Regions from separate parts of the Neorhizobium tomejilense genome, predicted to be linked through region 1. Evidence: riboswitches for the same ligand, from Rfam matches in the RefSeq annotation. Region 1 holds a riboswitch; each other region holds the start of a gene.
The links. Region 1 has a riboswitch for cobalamin ahead of ACSQ3G_RS19525 (CbtB domain-containing protein). Riboswitches for the same ligand answer to the same signal wherever they lie in the genome.
Positions count from the first base shown of each region.

Region 1 (4,664 bases):
GTGCAAAACCGCGCTTTTTGAGCGCTTCGAACAGCGCGTCGATCGGCGCTGCGTCATTCGCAAGCAGCATGGAGCGGTAGAACAGGATCGGCAGGCGCGGCGCATCCGGCGCAAAGCGGGTCAGCAGGTCGTTGATCTCGACAATGCCTTTTCCGGGTGCGTAATAACCGGCCTTCGGCACCGGGGCCGCCTGCGACAGCGGTTCCGTTTTGCCCTCGGCCAGCGTCGTCAGCAACCTCGCCAGAAGCCGCATATTGGCCGGACCGCCCTCGCGAAAGCAGCTCAGGATGCCGGCGATCCGGTCTTCCGAAACGGTCGAGGCCGCGATCAGTCGCTCGTCGCGGATGCTGCATTCGCCGGGCAGCAGCGCCAGCGCGATCTTTTTCCGCTTCGCCATGCGCGAAAGCTCCTCAACGCCGTAGGACCAGCGATCGAAACCGCCGAGAATGCGCACGAGGATGATCTTGGCGTGGGCCGCCGTCTTCTCGACCCACAGATCGACGGACATCGGATGGCGCAGGTCGGAAAGACTGGTCAGCCGCAGGCTCGGCAAATTCGAACCCCAGACGGCGGAAAGGCCGTTCAGGTCGCTGCCGGAAAAGGACAGCACCACCACGTCGGCCGGCGACTGATTGAGGTCGACCGGTTCGATGAGGTCGTCAAGCGACGACGATGTGGTGGCGAGTATGTGCATCCTTCCCTCGGGCCTACTTATGCGGCCAGCATCCTTTCGATCGCGGCGCGGTCGATGCCTTTTTCGCCGATCACGACAAGGCGGCTTGTCCGCGCTTCGCCGGGTGCCCAGGCGCGGTCGAAATAGTGGTTCACGCGCGATCCTACCGCCTGAACCTGCAGGCGCATCGGCTTGTTCGCGACTTCCACGAAGCCTTTTATGCGCAGCACGTTTTCCGCCTCCGCCGTCGCGGAAATGCGTGCGGCGAGCTGTTCGGCGTCGGCGACTGCGGCCAGATCGACGACGAAGCTGTCGAAATCGTCGTGATCGTGGTCGAGTTCGTCGTCGTGATGGGTCTTGCGGTTTTCGATATCGTCCTCGACGGCGAGGCCGAGGCCGATCAGCACTGCCGGATCGATGGCGCCGTTGGCGGCCGAGACGATTTTCACGGCACGTGGCAGATGGGCGGACACGCGATCCCTGGCGGTCGCAAGGCCGGCGGCATCCAGGAGGTCGCTCTTGGTGAGCACGATCATGTCGGCACAGGCCACCTGGTCCTCGAACACTTCCTCGACCGGATCGTCATGGTCGATCGAACCGTCCGCGTTGCGCTGCGCTTCCAGCGCCTCGTGATCGTCGGCGACGCGACCTTCGGCGAGTGCCAGTCCATCGACCACGGCAATCACGGCGTCCACCGTCACTCGCGCCTTGACGTCAGGCCACTGGAAGGCCTGGACGAGGGGCTTCGGCAACGCGAGGCCCGAGGTTTCGATGAGGATGTGATCGACGCGGGGTTCGATGGCCAGGATCCGGTCGATCGCCGGCACGAAATCGTCCGCCACGGTGCAGCAGATACAGCCGTTGGCAAGCTCGATGATGTTGTCCTCCGGGCAGCTTTCGATGCCGCAGCCCTTCAGCACGTCGCCGTCTATGCCGACATCGCCGAATTCGTTGACGATGATTGCCAGCCGCTTGCCCTTCAGGTTTTCGATCAGGTTGCGGATCAGCGTGGTCTTGCCGGCGCCTAAGAACCCGGTAACGACGGTGCAGGGAACGCGGTCGAACGAAACGCTCATGATGGCATGTCCTCGTGGTGATGAAAGGGTGGAATACGGGCCGTCATGCCCTTGCCGCGCAGGCAGGTCGGGCGGCCGCGAAGGGGAAGGAAGCCGCGCTCGTCCTCGGCCAGCATCATCGCGCCGGTGACGATGTCCTCGACATTGTCGAGCGAGAGATGGCCGAAGACATAGGACCAGCCGCTCTTGTGGTTGAAGGCGGCGCTCGGGCTTTTTTCGCAACTGGCAAGGCAGGTGACCGGCTTGACCGCGAGCGGCTTGCCGTTTGCTGCCTCGCGCAGCGCCGCGATTAGTGCGATGCCGGGCCGGATTTCGCCGTCGGACGCGTCACGGCAATTGGTGCAGACGAAAATCGTCACATCTGCCGGGCCGGCGGTTGCCGGATCATCTGGTCGGTGGTCACTCATCGGTCAGCCGCGTTCCCGCCGGGGTCGAAAATCGGGGCGCGGAGCAGAAGGTCGAAACCCCTCTGCGGTGATCGAGAACTTCCTCCGGAGCACCCCGCCCGGTGAAGCAAAATTAATCGGACGGCAGGTCTCCTGGCTCGCGGGTCGTCGCCATTTGCCTGCCTTCCCAGGATACCGTTGGCCGGATTTCCCAGTGGCTTGACGGCCAAATGGCCGTTTTAGGCAATGGCTCGCCGCCTACAGTTGCGGGGGCAGCCGCGGCATTGATCCTGAAAAAGGGATCGCACCGCATTCTCTCTTAGCCCTCCCCGTTGCCGGAAAGGGACCATCTCCTTTCAAGTAAGCCCGGTCGCAGGCCCATGTCAATGCGTCGCAAAGGCGATTGCCGTGACGCCGAATTCGTCTATAGTGACCGAGCCTATGGTGCCCGAAAGGGTTTTAGAGGGAATGCGGTGCGACGGATTTCTGCCGTCCAACCCGCGGCTGCCCCCGCAACTGTAAGCGGAAAGTCTTCGACCAAAACGGCCGTGCGGCCGTCAAGCCACTGGGAAATCCGGCCAACGGGATCCTGGGAAGGCGGGAGAAGGCGTCCGATCCGCGAGCCAGGAGACCTGCCAGAGGCGGCAAAGAACGTGAACGGCCCTCGGGTGGAGGGCGAAAGGACGAGACCATGGTTACGAATTCTGCTGCAGCTGCAGTCAGCCTCTCCGCTTCGAAAATCATTCCCCTCAGCATGACGGCCCTGCTCGGCCTGTTCATCGTCGGCTTTGTCGGTTTCTCGCATCTGGAAGTCGTCCATAACGCCGCGCATGACACGCGCCACTCGCTCGCCTTTCCCTGCCACTGAGGAGTTCTCCCCAATGTCGTTGTTTCGCAACATCGTCTTCACGGCGGTGATCGCCGGGCTTTTGTCCGGACTGCTGCTGACCGTGATGCAGAGCTTCTCCACCGTGCCGCTGATCCTGCAGGCGGAAGTGTTCGAGAATGCCGCGCCCGAGGCAGGCCACAGCCATGATGCTGCGCCGGCCGCAGGTGCCACGGCATCGGCCGCCGAGCATCACCACGGCGACGAAGCGTGGGCTCCCGCCGACGGCTTCGAGCGTTTCATCTATACTGCTGCCGCCGACATGCTGTCGGCTATCGGTTTTGCCCTTGTCCTGGTTGCCGCTTCGGAAGCGTTCGGCGGCTTCAAGGGCTGGCGCGGCGGCCTGATGTTCGGCATTGCCGGCTTCCTCGCCGTCATCCTCGCGCCCGGCCTTGGCCTGCCGCCGGAACTGCCCGGCATGCCGGCTGCGGAACTCGGCCCGCGCCAGATCTGGTGGGTCTCGACGGCGGTCTGCACGGCAATGGGTCTCGGCCTGCTCGCCTATACCCGCTCGGCCGTGTTCGCAGCGCTTGCGATCGTGCTGCTGATCGCCCCGCATCTGGTCGGCGCGCCGCTGCCGCCAAGCCATGAAACGGCGGTCCCGATGGATCTCCATGCCCGCTTCGTCAACGCCGTCTATGCCACCAACCTGGTGTTCTGGGCCGTGCTCGGTGCGCTTACCGGTGTGGTCCGCGAACGATTCCGGGCCGGCGAGGAAGCTTCTGCCGGATCCCCGGCGAAGCTCGCTTCCCGGTGAAGGAGATCGACGAGGCGTCCGTCGAGCGTCACCGCGCCAAGATGGCGAACCGCAAGGCGGTGCAGGATGCGGAAGTGGCCGAGAAGACCCAGGAAAAGGGTCTTCTCATCGTCCATACCGGCTCGGGCAAGGGTAAATCCACCGCCGCTTTCGGCCTGGCGCTGCGCATGCTCGGCAACAACCGCCGGGTCGGCGTCGTGCAGTTTATCAAGGGCGCCTGGTCGACGGGGGAGCAGCCGGCGCTTGCCGTCTTCGGTGACCGCGTCGTCTGGCACACGATGGGCGAGGGTTTCACCTGGGAAACCCAAGACCTGAAGCGTGACGTTGCTGCGGCGGAGAAGGCCTGGGAAAAGGCGCTCGAGCTGATGGCGGACGAGACGATCGGGCTCGTCATCCTCGACGAACTCAACATCGCACTTCGTTATGACTATCTCGATCTCGACAAGATCGTCGCGGCGCTCCAGGCGCGACGGCCGGACCTGCATGTGGTCGTTACCGGCCGCAATGCCAAGCCTGCGTTGATCGAGGCGGCCGACATGGTCACCGAGATGACGCTGGTCAAACATCACTTCAAGGCGGGCGTGAAGGCCCAGGCCGGCATCGAGTTTTAGCCATGGTTCGGGTCAAGCCAGCTCGGGCGCTGATGTTTCAGGGAACGGGCTCGGATGTGGGCAAGTCGCTGGTGGTGGCCGGCCTTGCCCGCGCCTTTACGCTGCGCGGCCTGAAGATCATGCCGTTCAAGCCGCAGAACATGTCGAACAATGCCGCGGTCACCGCGGATGGCGGCGAAATCGGCCGGGCGCAGGCGCTGCAGGCGCGTGCCGCCGGCGCACCGCTCAGCGTCCACATGAACCCGGTGCTCCTGAAGCCGCAGAGCGAGGTGGGT
Region 1 is NZ_CAXUSO020000001.1:3,959,022-3,963,685, reverse strand. Features, by position in the region: gene cobN (cobaltochelatase subunit CobN) at 1-694, opposite strand, end outside; gene cobW (cobalamin biosynthesis protein CobW) at 712-1,749, opposite strand; gene ACSQ3G_RS19530 (DUF1636 family protein) at 1,746-2,156, opposite strand; cobalamin riboswitch at 2,262-2,501, opposite strand; cobalamin riboswitch at 2,561-2,789, shown strand; gene ACSQ3G_RS19525 (CbtB domain-containing protein) at 2,827-3,003, shown strand; gene ACSQ3G_RS19520 (CbtA family protein) at 3,017-3,778, shown strand; gene cobO (cob(I)yrinic acid a,c-diamide adenosyltransferase) at 3,775-4,389, shown strand; gene ACSQ3G_RS19510 (cobyric acid synthase) at 4,392-4,664, shown strand, end outside.

Region 2 (4,664 bases), 2.4 Mb from region 1:
TCGGCTTCAACACCGACAAGTCGCTCGCCTTCCAGATGAGCCAGTTCGAGCCGGCCGTGGCCGTCACCGAATGGAAACGGATTGGCGAGACCTGGCATTGCGCCCGCGGGCCGATGGCGCGCATTCCGGAAAAGGAGGAGGCGGACTATCGCGCCTGCCTTCTGGGCTTCCGCGACTACGTCAACAAGAACGGCTTCAAGTCGGTTGTGCTCGGCCTGTCCGGCGGCATCGACAGTGCCATCTGCGCGGCGATCGCCGTCGATGCGCTGGGCGAGGAGAGGGTGCGCACGGTGATGCTGCCCTACCGCTACACCTCCGAGGATTCGCTGAAGGACGCGGCCGATTGCGCCAAGGCGCTCGGCTGCCGCTACGACATCGTGCAGATCGCCGAGCCGGTGGACGGTTTTTCGTCGGCGCTGGCCGAGCTGTTCGAAGGAACCGAGGAGGGCATCACCGAGGAGAACCTCCAGAGCCGCGCGCGCGGCACGATCCTGATGGCGATCTCCAACAAGTTCGGTTCGATGGTGGTGACGACCGGCAACAAGTCGGAAATGTCGGTCGGCTACGCGACCCTCTACGGCGACATGAATGGCGGCTTCAACCCGATCAAGGACCTCTACAAGATGCAGGTCTATGCGCTGGCCGCCTGGCGCAACGATCATCTGCCGCCGACGGCTCTTGGCCCGAGCGGCGAGGTGATCCCGAAGAACATCATCTCCAAGGCTCCGTCCGCGGAACTCAGGCCCAACCAGACCGACCAGGATTCGCTGCCGCCCTATCCGGTGCTCGACGATATCCTCGAATGCCTGGTCGAGCTGGAGATGGGGACCGAGGAGATCGTTGCCCGCGGCCACGACATCGCGACCGTTCACCGGATCGAGCACCTGCTCTATCTCGCCGAATACAAGCGGCGCCAATCGGCGCCGGGCGTCAAGATCACCAAGAAGAACTTCGGCCGCGATCGGCGTTATCCGATCACCAACCGTTTCCGCGATCGGTAGGAGAGGATCATGGCCCTGCGCAGCTCGGTCGAGATCTTCAATATCCGGACGAGGACGATGCGGGTGGTCTGGCAGACGGAAGCCTTGTTCGAGGCGCCCAACTGGTCGCCCGACGGGCGCTACCTGATGCTCAACAGCGAGGGCCTGATCTATCGTCTGTCACCGGCGGGTGATGATGGGCCTGAACTGGTCGATACCGGCTTTGCCCGCCAATGCAACAACGACCACGGCATTTCGCCGGACGGTTCGCTGATCGCCATTTCCGACAAGGTAGAGTTCGGCAAGTCGGCGATCTATGTGCTGCCCGCGGGCGGCGGCGTGCCGCGGCTGGTGACCGGGAACCTGCCGTCCTACTGGCATGGCTGGTCGCCGGACGGAAAAAGCTTCGCCTATTGCGGCATCCGCGGCGACGAGTTCGATATCTATTCGATCGGCATCGAAGGCGGCAACGAGACGCGGCTGACGTTCGGCGAGGGCCGCAACGACGGGCCGGACTATTCGCCGGATGGGAAATGGATCTATTTCAATTCCAGTCGCACCGGGCTGACGCAGATCTGGCGCGTCCCGGCCGCCGGCGGCGTGGCCGAGCGGATCACCGACAGCGGTTACGGCGACTGGTTTCCGCATCCATCACCAAGGGGTGACAAGATCGTCTTCGTCTCCTACGACGCCGATGTCTTCGACCACCCGCGCGATCTCGACGTCCGCGTCGGGCTGATGGACATGGACGGCGGCAATGTCGAAACGCTGTTCGAGCTCTTTGGCGGGCAGGGCACGATGAACTCACCGAACTGGTCGCCGGATGGCGATGAGTTTGCCTATGTGCGCTACTTCCCCGTCGCATGAGCGCCTTGCGCCGAGGATCGCGTAAGGGCATAACCGATCCTGTCAGGTGCCGGCCACAAGCCGGAGAATCGGGAATCCGGGGTGGAGCCGGAACGTGCCCAACGCTGTGAGGTGGACGCTCGGCCGCAGGATAAGCCACTGGGAAACCGGGAAGGCGGCGGTGGAGGCGGACGAAGCCAAGTCAGAAGACCGGCCTGACAAGATAGACCAGCCCGCGCGGACGGCGGAAAGGTTTCTGACCTCTCCTTGCTTCTGAAAGGCAAGGGAGCGACGGCATTGTTGGGGACAAACGATGCAGCCTGATCCTTTCGCGCATGCCTTGCTGCCTGCCGGTGAATTTTCGAAGGCCGAGCGCGCGGCCGTCTACAGGGCGATCGAGACGCGCCGCGACACGCGCGACCAGTTCCTGCCCGATCCGCTGCCGGACGACCTAGTAAGGCGGCTGCTTGGCGCCGCGCATTCGGCACCCTCGGTCGGCTTCATGCAGCCCTGGAATTTCATCCTCATCCGCGATCCCTCGGTGCGGGAGGCGGCTCGCGCCGCCTTCTCGCGCGCCAATGACGAAGCCGTGGAGATGTTTCCGGAAGAGAGCCGCGACCTTTATCGCAGCCTCAAGCTCGAAGGCATCGTCAAGGCACCGCTGTCGATCTGCGTCACCTGCGATCCGGATCGTGCCGGCCCGGTCGTGCTCGGCCGTACCCACAACCCGCGCATGGACGTCTATTCGACGGTCTGCGCCGTGCAGAACCTGTGGCTTGCGGCAAGGGCCGAGGGCGTCGGTGTCGGCTGGGTCAGCATCTTTCGCGAGGAGGACGTGCGTGCACTGCTGGGCATTCCCGACCGCGTCGAGATCGTCGCCTGGCTCTGCCTCGGTTATACCGACCGGCTCTACGCCGAGCCGGAATTGGCGCTCAAGGGCTGGCGCCAGCGCTTGGCCCTGGACGAGCTGATCTTTCAGGATCGCTGGGATAACCGTTGATCACTGCTGCGGCTGTGGTCCTGCCGATTTCGGATTGCTGAGGTCGATATCCGCTTCGGGCAGGAAAGCCGGCCCAACGGTGCGCACCTTCTTGTTTGGATCGTATGGCCGCTCCGGCGGCGGCGTGAGCACCGGCGGCTGGACCGCGGCCTGCGGCTTTTGCGGGCGGGTCGGCAGCTTGGTGATCCCGGAATACGGTTGCTCTTCTCTCGGAAGTTCGATGCCCGGCACCTTTCGGCGGTCGTCGACAACAGGCGGCAGCGGCTCGAAGGAGGGGATGCAGCGCTGTTCGCGAATGGCGGCGAGAATGGCATTCCGCTCTTCCGAGGGCAGGATCATCTGCCGAGAACTGTTCCGTTCCGCCGCCAGCGCGTCGCGGCTCTGTTCCATTCTTTCCAGCGCATCCCGCATCTGACCACAGACCTCGGCATTCGGGCCACCCAGAACCACGACGCTGCCATTGCCGCAGCCGGCCCGGCGCATGTCGACCCGCAATTCCCGGATATCGGCATTGTATTCGCCAAGCTGCTGGGCGTAGCTGCGCGCCGCGGACGTGTTGCCGATGATCTGCGGGCTGTTTCCAAGTTTCCGGTAAAGGGCTGCACAAACGGCAGGGTCCCCCGCCAGCGCTGCGGCAGGCAGAAGCAAGAGCGATATGGTCAGCAGGCCGCGAAGCGGTATCGGCAATTCCGGCATCCTCTCCTAATGGGAGATGGCATCATGGAACGTGCCGGTTGATAATCTCATAAAGCCGCGATCACCGCACGGTGAATTCAAGCCCGCGTGCCGTTCGAGCCCTAAACGGGGCTCGAACCAAAGCAGGAGAAGATCGGCAACTCAGGCTTGAATCTGCAGATTTGGCTGCGAGGCTTCCACGACGGCAAGCGCCGCCATGTTCACCACGCCGCGAGACGTCACCGAGGACGACAGGATATGCGCCGGCTCGGCCGCCCCGAGAAGAATCGGGCCGACATGCAGTGCGTCCGTGAGATTGCGGACCAGACCGAGCGAGATGTTTGCCGCATCGAGATTCGGGAAAACCAGCAGGTTGGCTTCGCCGGTCAGCGAACTGTCCGGCATGGCCCGCTTGCGCAGCGTTTCCGACAATGCCGAGCCACCCTGCATTTCGCCGTCCACTTCCAGCTCCGGCGCCCGCTGGCGGACCAGCTTCAGGGCGGCCCGCATCTTCTGGGCGCTTTCGGAATCGCGCGAGCCGAAGTTCGAGTGGCAGATCAGCGCCGCCTTCGGGGCGATGCCGAACCGGCGGATTTCCTCTGCCGCCAGAATGGTGATCTCGGCGATCTCCTGCGCGGATGGGTTGTAGTTGACGAACGTGTCGGTGAAGAACATCGCGCCGCGCTGGGAGATGACCAGGCTGAGGCCCGAGAAGGCGCAGACACCCGGCCGCTTGCCGATGATCTGGTTTACGTCGCTGAGATGTTTGTCGTAACGGCCCTCGACGCCGCAGATCAGCGCGTCCGCATCACCGCGCTTGACCGCCAGTGCACCGATTACCGTATTGTTGGTGCGCACGATGGTGCGTGCCGCTTCCGGATTGATACCTTCGCGACCGACCAGGGTGAAATATTCATCGACATAGTCCCGGTAGCGCGGATCGTCTTCCGGGTTGACCACCGCGAAATCCACATTCGGCCGGATACGGATGCCGAAACGCGCCAGTCGCGCCTCGATAACCGACGGGCGGCCGATCAGGATCGGCGTCGCGGTCTTTTCCTCGAGCAGAACCTGGGCTGCGCGCAGCACCCGTTCGTCCTCGCCCTCGGCGAAGATCACCCGGTTCTTTTCGGAGACCTTGGCGGCACTGAAGATCGGCTTCA
Region 2 is NZ_CAXUSO020000001.1:1,532,662-1,537,325, forward strand. Features, by position in the region: gene ACSQ3G_RS07910 (NAD+ synthase) at 1-1,001, shown strand, start outside; gene ACSQ3G_RS07915 (TolB family protein) at 1,017-1,847, shown strand; cobalamin riboswitch at 1,875-2,059, shown strand; gene bluB (5,6-dimethylbenzimidazole synthase) at 2,140-2,826, shown strand; gene ACSQ3G_RS07925 (hypothetical protein) at 2,827-3,513, opposite strand; gene ACSQ3G_RS07930 (NADP-dependent malic enzyme) at 3,664-4,664, opposite strand, start outside.
Region 2: it holds a riboswitch for cobalamin, as region 1 does, so the genes downstream of both, bluB (5,6-dimethylbenzimidazole synthase) here and ACSQ3G_RS19525 (CbtB domain-containing protein) in region 1, are expected to answer to the same signal.

Region 3 (4,664 bases), on a different contig from region 1:
ATGATGCGCGACAGAAGGTCGCGACCGAGATGATCGGTACCGAGCAGGTGGCTGGCGGTCATGCCGGAATGACGGGCAAGCATGTCCACCGCATCGGGGTCATGTGGCTGCCAAAAACCGCCGACGCAGAGAAAACCGGCGAGCGCCGCGAGCATGATCAGCCGGGGCATCAGGCGAGACGCGGATCGAGAAGGCGCATGGCGAGATTGGCGCCGGCATTCATCACAAGCATCCAGATGGCGATGACCATGACATAGGCCTGCAGCACCATCTGGTCGCGCGCCGCGATGCTCTGCACCAGGAACTGGCTGATGCCGGCAAGGCCGAAGAGGATTTCCATGGTCGCGGTGCTGCCGATCACCCAGCCGGCTTCGGAACGGACTGCCGACAGGAGGGCATAGAGCGCGCTGCGGTGGCTATGCCGCCAGAGAGCCTGCTTTTCCGACAGGCCCTTGGCAAGCGCCGTGCGGAAATGCGGCTGGCCGGCGGTCTCCTTCAGGTCGCGCCGATAGACGCGGGAGAGAACGGCAACCGAATGCAGCGCGATCAGCAGGACCGGCAGGACGATCGTGGTCCAATCATTGGCGAAGGGTCTGAGCCAGCGCAGCTGCACGCCGAGCACCCAGAGAAGAACAAGGCCAAGCCAGAAGGCCGGCACCGCCTGGACGAAGATCGACAGAGCCCGGCTCATCCGATCGGCAGTGCCCCCGGGATAGGCCGCCGCGAAAAACCCGAGCGGAACCGCCAGCACGATCGCCAGCGCCAGGCCGGCGAGACCGAGCGACAGCGAAACCGGCAACCGCTCGGCAAACTCGGCAAGCACCGGCTCTCCGGTCCGGAAGGAGCGGCCCCAGTCGCCGCTGAGGAAATCCGCCAGCCAATGCAGATACCTGACCGGCAGCGGCTGATCGAGCCCCCACTGCGCCCTCAACGCGGCGACGGTTTCCTCCGTCGCCGGCAGGTTCCAGACACGAATGGCGATCGCGACCGGATCGGCCGGCATCAAGGTGATGACCGAGAAAGAGGCGAGCGAAACCGCCAGCAACCCCGTTATCGATTGTATGCCGAACCGGGCCAGTCGCATCACGTGGCCTACTCCGCCTCGCCGATATCGGCGCGCAGGACGTGGTAGTCGGATCCCCACGGCTCGTAGTTCTTCAGCCGCTTCGACAGGCCGACATACCAGACGGGCGATACCAGGAAGGAGACGGGCGCATCGGCGAAGAGTTTCTGCTGGGCATCCAGCGCGATCGCCACCCGCTTTGCCGGATCACCCTCGGTCGCAAACCGGTCGAGGATCGCGTCGAAATCCGGCGAGGCATATTTCGCATAGTTCAGCGAAGCGCCGCTTCTCAGCATCGAGTTCAGGAAAAAGGCGGCGTCGCCGCTCGGGGCCGTGTGCTGCGCCCAGAGCGCGATGTCAAAGTCGCCGGCCGAAGCTACCTGCTGGATGTTCTCCACCACCTGCGTATCGACCCCGATGCCGATCTTGGCGAGTTCCGCCTTGACCACCGGCAGCATGGTGACGAGATCCGGGCGCTGCGGATAGGTGATGACCAGCAGGCGCAGCGGCGTGCCGCCCCTTTCGCGCATGCCGCCGCTGCCTCTTGCCCAGCCGGCTTCGTCGAGCAGCGCGCCAGCCCTGGCAAGATCGGTGGGGCGTGCCTCCCGGCCGGCAAAGGGGAAATAGGCGGCGTAGGCACCGGTCGCCGGTTCGCCGCCGTTGATCGCGGCTGCAAGCTCCTTGCGGTCGAAGGCCAGATCGATCGCCCGGCGCACCTTCACGTCAGCCATCAGCGGCCGGGCGGTATTGAAGAAAGCGAGATACTGGTACCCGACCGGGAACGACTTGATCGTCAGGTCCGGGTTGGTCTTGAGCCGGGTAACGACCTCCGACGGCAAGCCGAAAGCCATGTCGAGTTCGCCTGCTTCGAGCGCCAGCGTCAGGGTCTGGGCATCACCGAACTTGCGGAAATTGACCGGCGAACGCTGGTCGGCGCCAGCGAAATGCACGTTGGGCTCCAGCGTGATCGAGGCATCCGTCTTGAAGGCGGAGATCCGGTAAGGACCGCTGAAGACGGCATTGCCGGCCTCGGTGGGTTTGTAGGCAATCAGCGGCCATTCGGCGAAGAGTGCCTGAATGAACGGCACCGGCTTTTCGGTCGTCACCTTCAGCGTCAGGTCGTCGACCGCCTCGAAGCTCAGCTTGCCGCCGGTCGCGAGCGCCGCCTTGTTATTGGCGAACGTGGTATCGAAACCGGCTGCCAGTGCCCTGGCGGTGACGGGCGTGCCATCGGAGAACAGGCGGCCGGGTTTCAGGGTCACGGTCCAGGTCAGGTCTGCGACGCGCTCGGCCTTCGCGGCCAGCTCCGGCACGAGCTTGCCGTCCCGATCGACGGTGAAGAGGTTCTCGCCGACGCCATGGCTGACCAGCGCCCAGCCGTTCGACCCCTTGGCCGGGTCCGTGCCGCTGGTGATGTAGGTGGCTCCGACGCGAAGCGGCTCGCCTGCGAAGACAGTGCCTGCGGCGGCAAAGGTGGCGGCGGTGAACCAGGCGGCGGCCAAGCGCGATAGCGTCTGTGACGTCAATTCTCTCTCCTGTTGTTCTGTTCGGATGGGGTGCGAAGCCGCTGCTTGCGGCCCGTTGGGTGATAGGCGAAGTTCTCGACGATCCGGCCGCCAAGCAGGTGCTCGCCGACGATCCGGTCGATCGCATCTTCGGTGACGCCGCCGTAATAGGTGCCTTCCGGAAACACCTGCAGCACGGGCGCCAGACTGCAGGGACCGAGACAGGTGGATTTTGCGGTCATCGTGCCGTCGCCGGCAGCGCGCAATTTCTGCCGCTCCTGCTGGTTGCGCAGATGTCCCCAGATCACATCGGCTCCGGCCGCGTTGCAGGGGCCGCCCTGGCAGACGAGTGCGCGGCGTTTCTGGGCTGGCACGAGTGAACCTTCGATGACGGGTGGGTTTTCGGTTTTCGGGACATCCAGCTCCTCGGCCGTCTCCAGCAGCTCGCCGAGAAGCTGCGCCATCAGCGTGCTGGAGGCGATATCCCTGGCGATGGACAAGGCCGGCCAGGGGCGGCTGTCGGCGGCCTTCCAGCGTGTCAGCGATTTCGTCAGCCAGATATGAAAGCTCGGCTCCATGGGCAGGACGAGCGGCACGATGATGACGGTTTCGACATCCTCGTCGAGCAGATTGGACAGCGCTTGGCGCAGCGAGGGGGTTCCCTGCTCGGTAAAGGCGAACCGGACGATTCCGGCCCCGGTCATGCCGGCCGCAAGCTCCGCGAGCCGCTGCATTTCCAGATGCGGCGACGCCGCAAAGGCGGATTTGGCGATCAGGAGGACGGCGCGCCCGGATACGTTCTGGGAAGATAATCCCTGTGTTTTCACTGCCTTCGTCTCACTCAAGGAGGAGGCAGCAAAAATGAAGGTTGCGGCAGGCACGATGGCCCGACGGAACCGTCATTCCTGTGGCACACCCCGACCACGGAACTTCTATCGTCAGGCAGGTCTCCTGGCTTGCGGGTCAAAGCCTTCATCGTCCGTCTTCCCGGCATTGTTGCCAGTGACATGTTGGACGAACGGCTCACCGCTCACAGTTGCGGGACAGCTCCGGTTTTTACCGGATTCCCTCTTAGCTTCCATCGCGGGACGGAAGAACCTTGACGCCGCGAACTTACACTCCCTCTGCCGACTGTCAACAGCGCCGCTTCATGCAGAATCATCGCATCAATGCGATGCGCCGGAGCCACCGACGGCAACGATCGTAAAGGGTTTTCCTTCGACGGGAATCGTCCGGACCTCCTTCAGGCTTTCCGCATCGACAACGCGAACCAGCGAGTGCCGCGGATCGGCAATGACGATATGACCGTCCGCAACGGCAAGGCGCGGCCGCGGATCACGCCAATGGCCGTCCTTGCTGTAGGGCTCGGTGACCTTGACCTTGCGAGCGATCTCGCCCTTGATCACGTCCAGCACATGAAGATCGCCGTCCTCCGTCAGGATGTAGGCATTGCGCGGCGTTGCCGGGTCCAGCAGGAAGTCGACGCGGCGGGTGGGCAGGGCGATCAGCCGGAAATGCTCCTCGGCGTCCGGATCGATCAGGACGATTTTGTCTTCGCCGTAGTTGCCGAGGAAGAACTGCATCGCCTTGCCACCAAGCAAGGTCCCGGTGCTGCCCTTTGGCAGGTCCGCCGGGTAAGCGAGCATTTCCAGCTTCGGGCCATCAATGCCCCCCGGGCCGGCAACGAGAACGCCTTCCTTGCAACCGAAGGCAACCAGCCGGGCCGAGGTGGCCTCGCCGTGAAGATCGGTGCATTTCGCGACGTCACCGAGCTGCTTGCCCGCTTCATCGACGACGCGAAGGCCGACCCTCGGCGGCAGTTCGTCGGGCTTGGTTTGGATTTCAGTGTTCGGGACCGACACGAGCACGAAACGACCCATCGTTACCGCTACGCCGTGATGCGGCTTCGTCGTGTCGACTGTCTTCACGTCGGCCCTGCCTTCGAGAAGAGCTGTTTCGTCGATGATATCCGCCTTGCCGCCTCGATCGTAAAAGAGGACCGCATGGTCGTCATGCGGGACGACGTGGAAAGGACGCTTGCCTTCGAAAGTCACGGGCAGCAACCCGACCTCGGAAACCTCCAGATCCCGATGCTC
Region 3 is NZ_CAXUSO020000002.1:1,833,506-1,838,169, reverse strand. Features, by position in the region: gene ACSQ3G_RS31470 (ABC transporter permease) at 1-170, opposite strand, end outside; gene ACSQ3G_RS31465 (ABC transporter permease) at 170-1,084, opposite strand; gene ACSQ3G_RS31460 (ABC transporter substrate-binding protein) at 1,093-2,589, opposite strand; gene ACSQ3G_RS31455 ((2Fe-2S) ferredoxin domain-containing protein) at 2,586-3,395, opposite strand; cobalamin riboswitch at 3,493-3,686, opposite strand; gene aztD (zinc metallochaperone AztD) at 3,735-4,664, opposite strand, start outside.
Region 3: it holds a riboswitch for cobalamin, as region 1 does, so the genes downstream of both, ACSQ3G_RS31455 ((2Fe-2S) ferredoxin domain-containing protein) here and ACSQ3G_RS19525 (CbtB domain-containing protein) in region 1, are expected to answer to the same signal.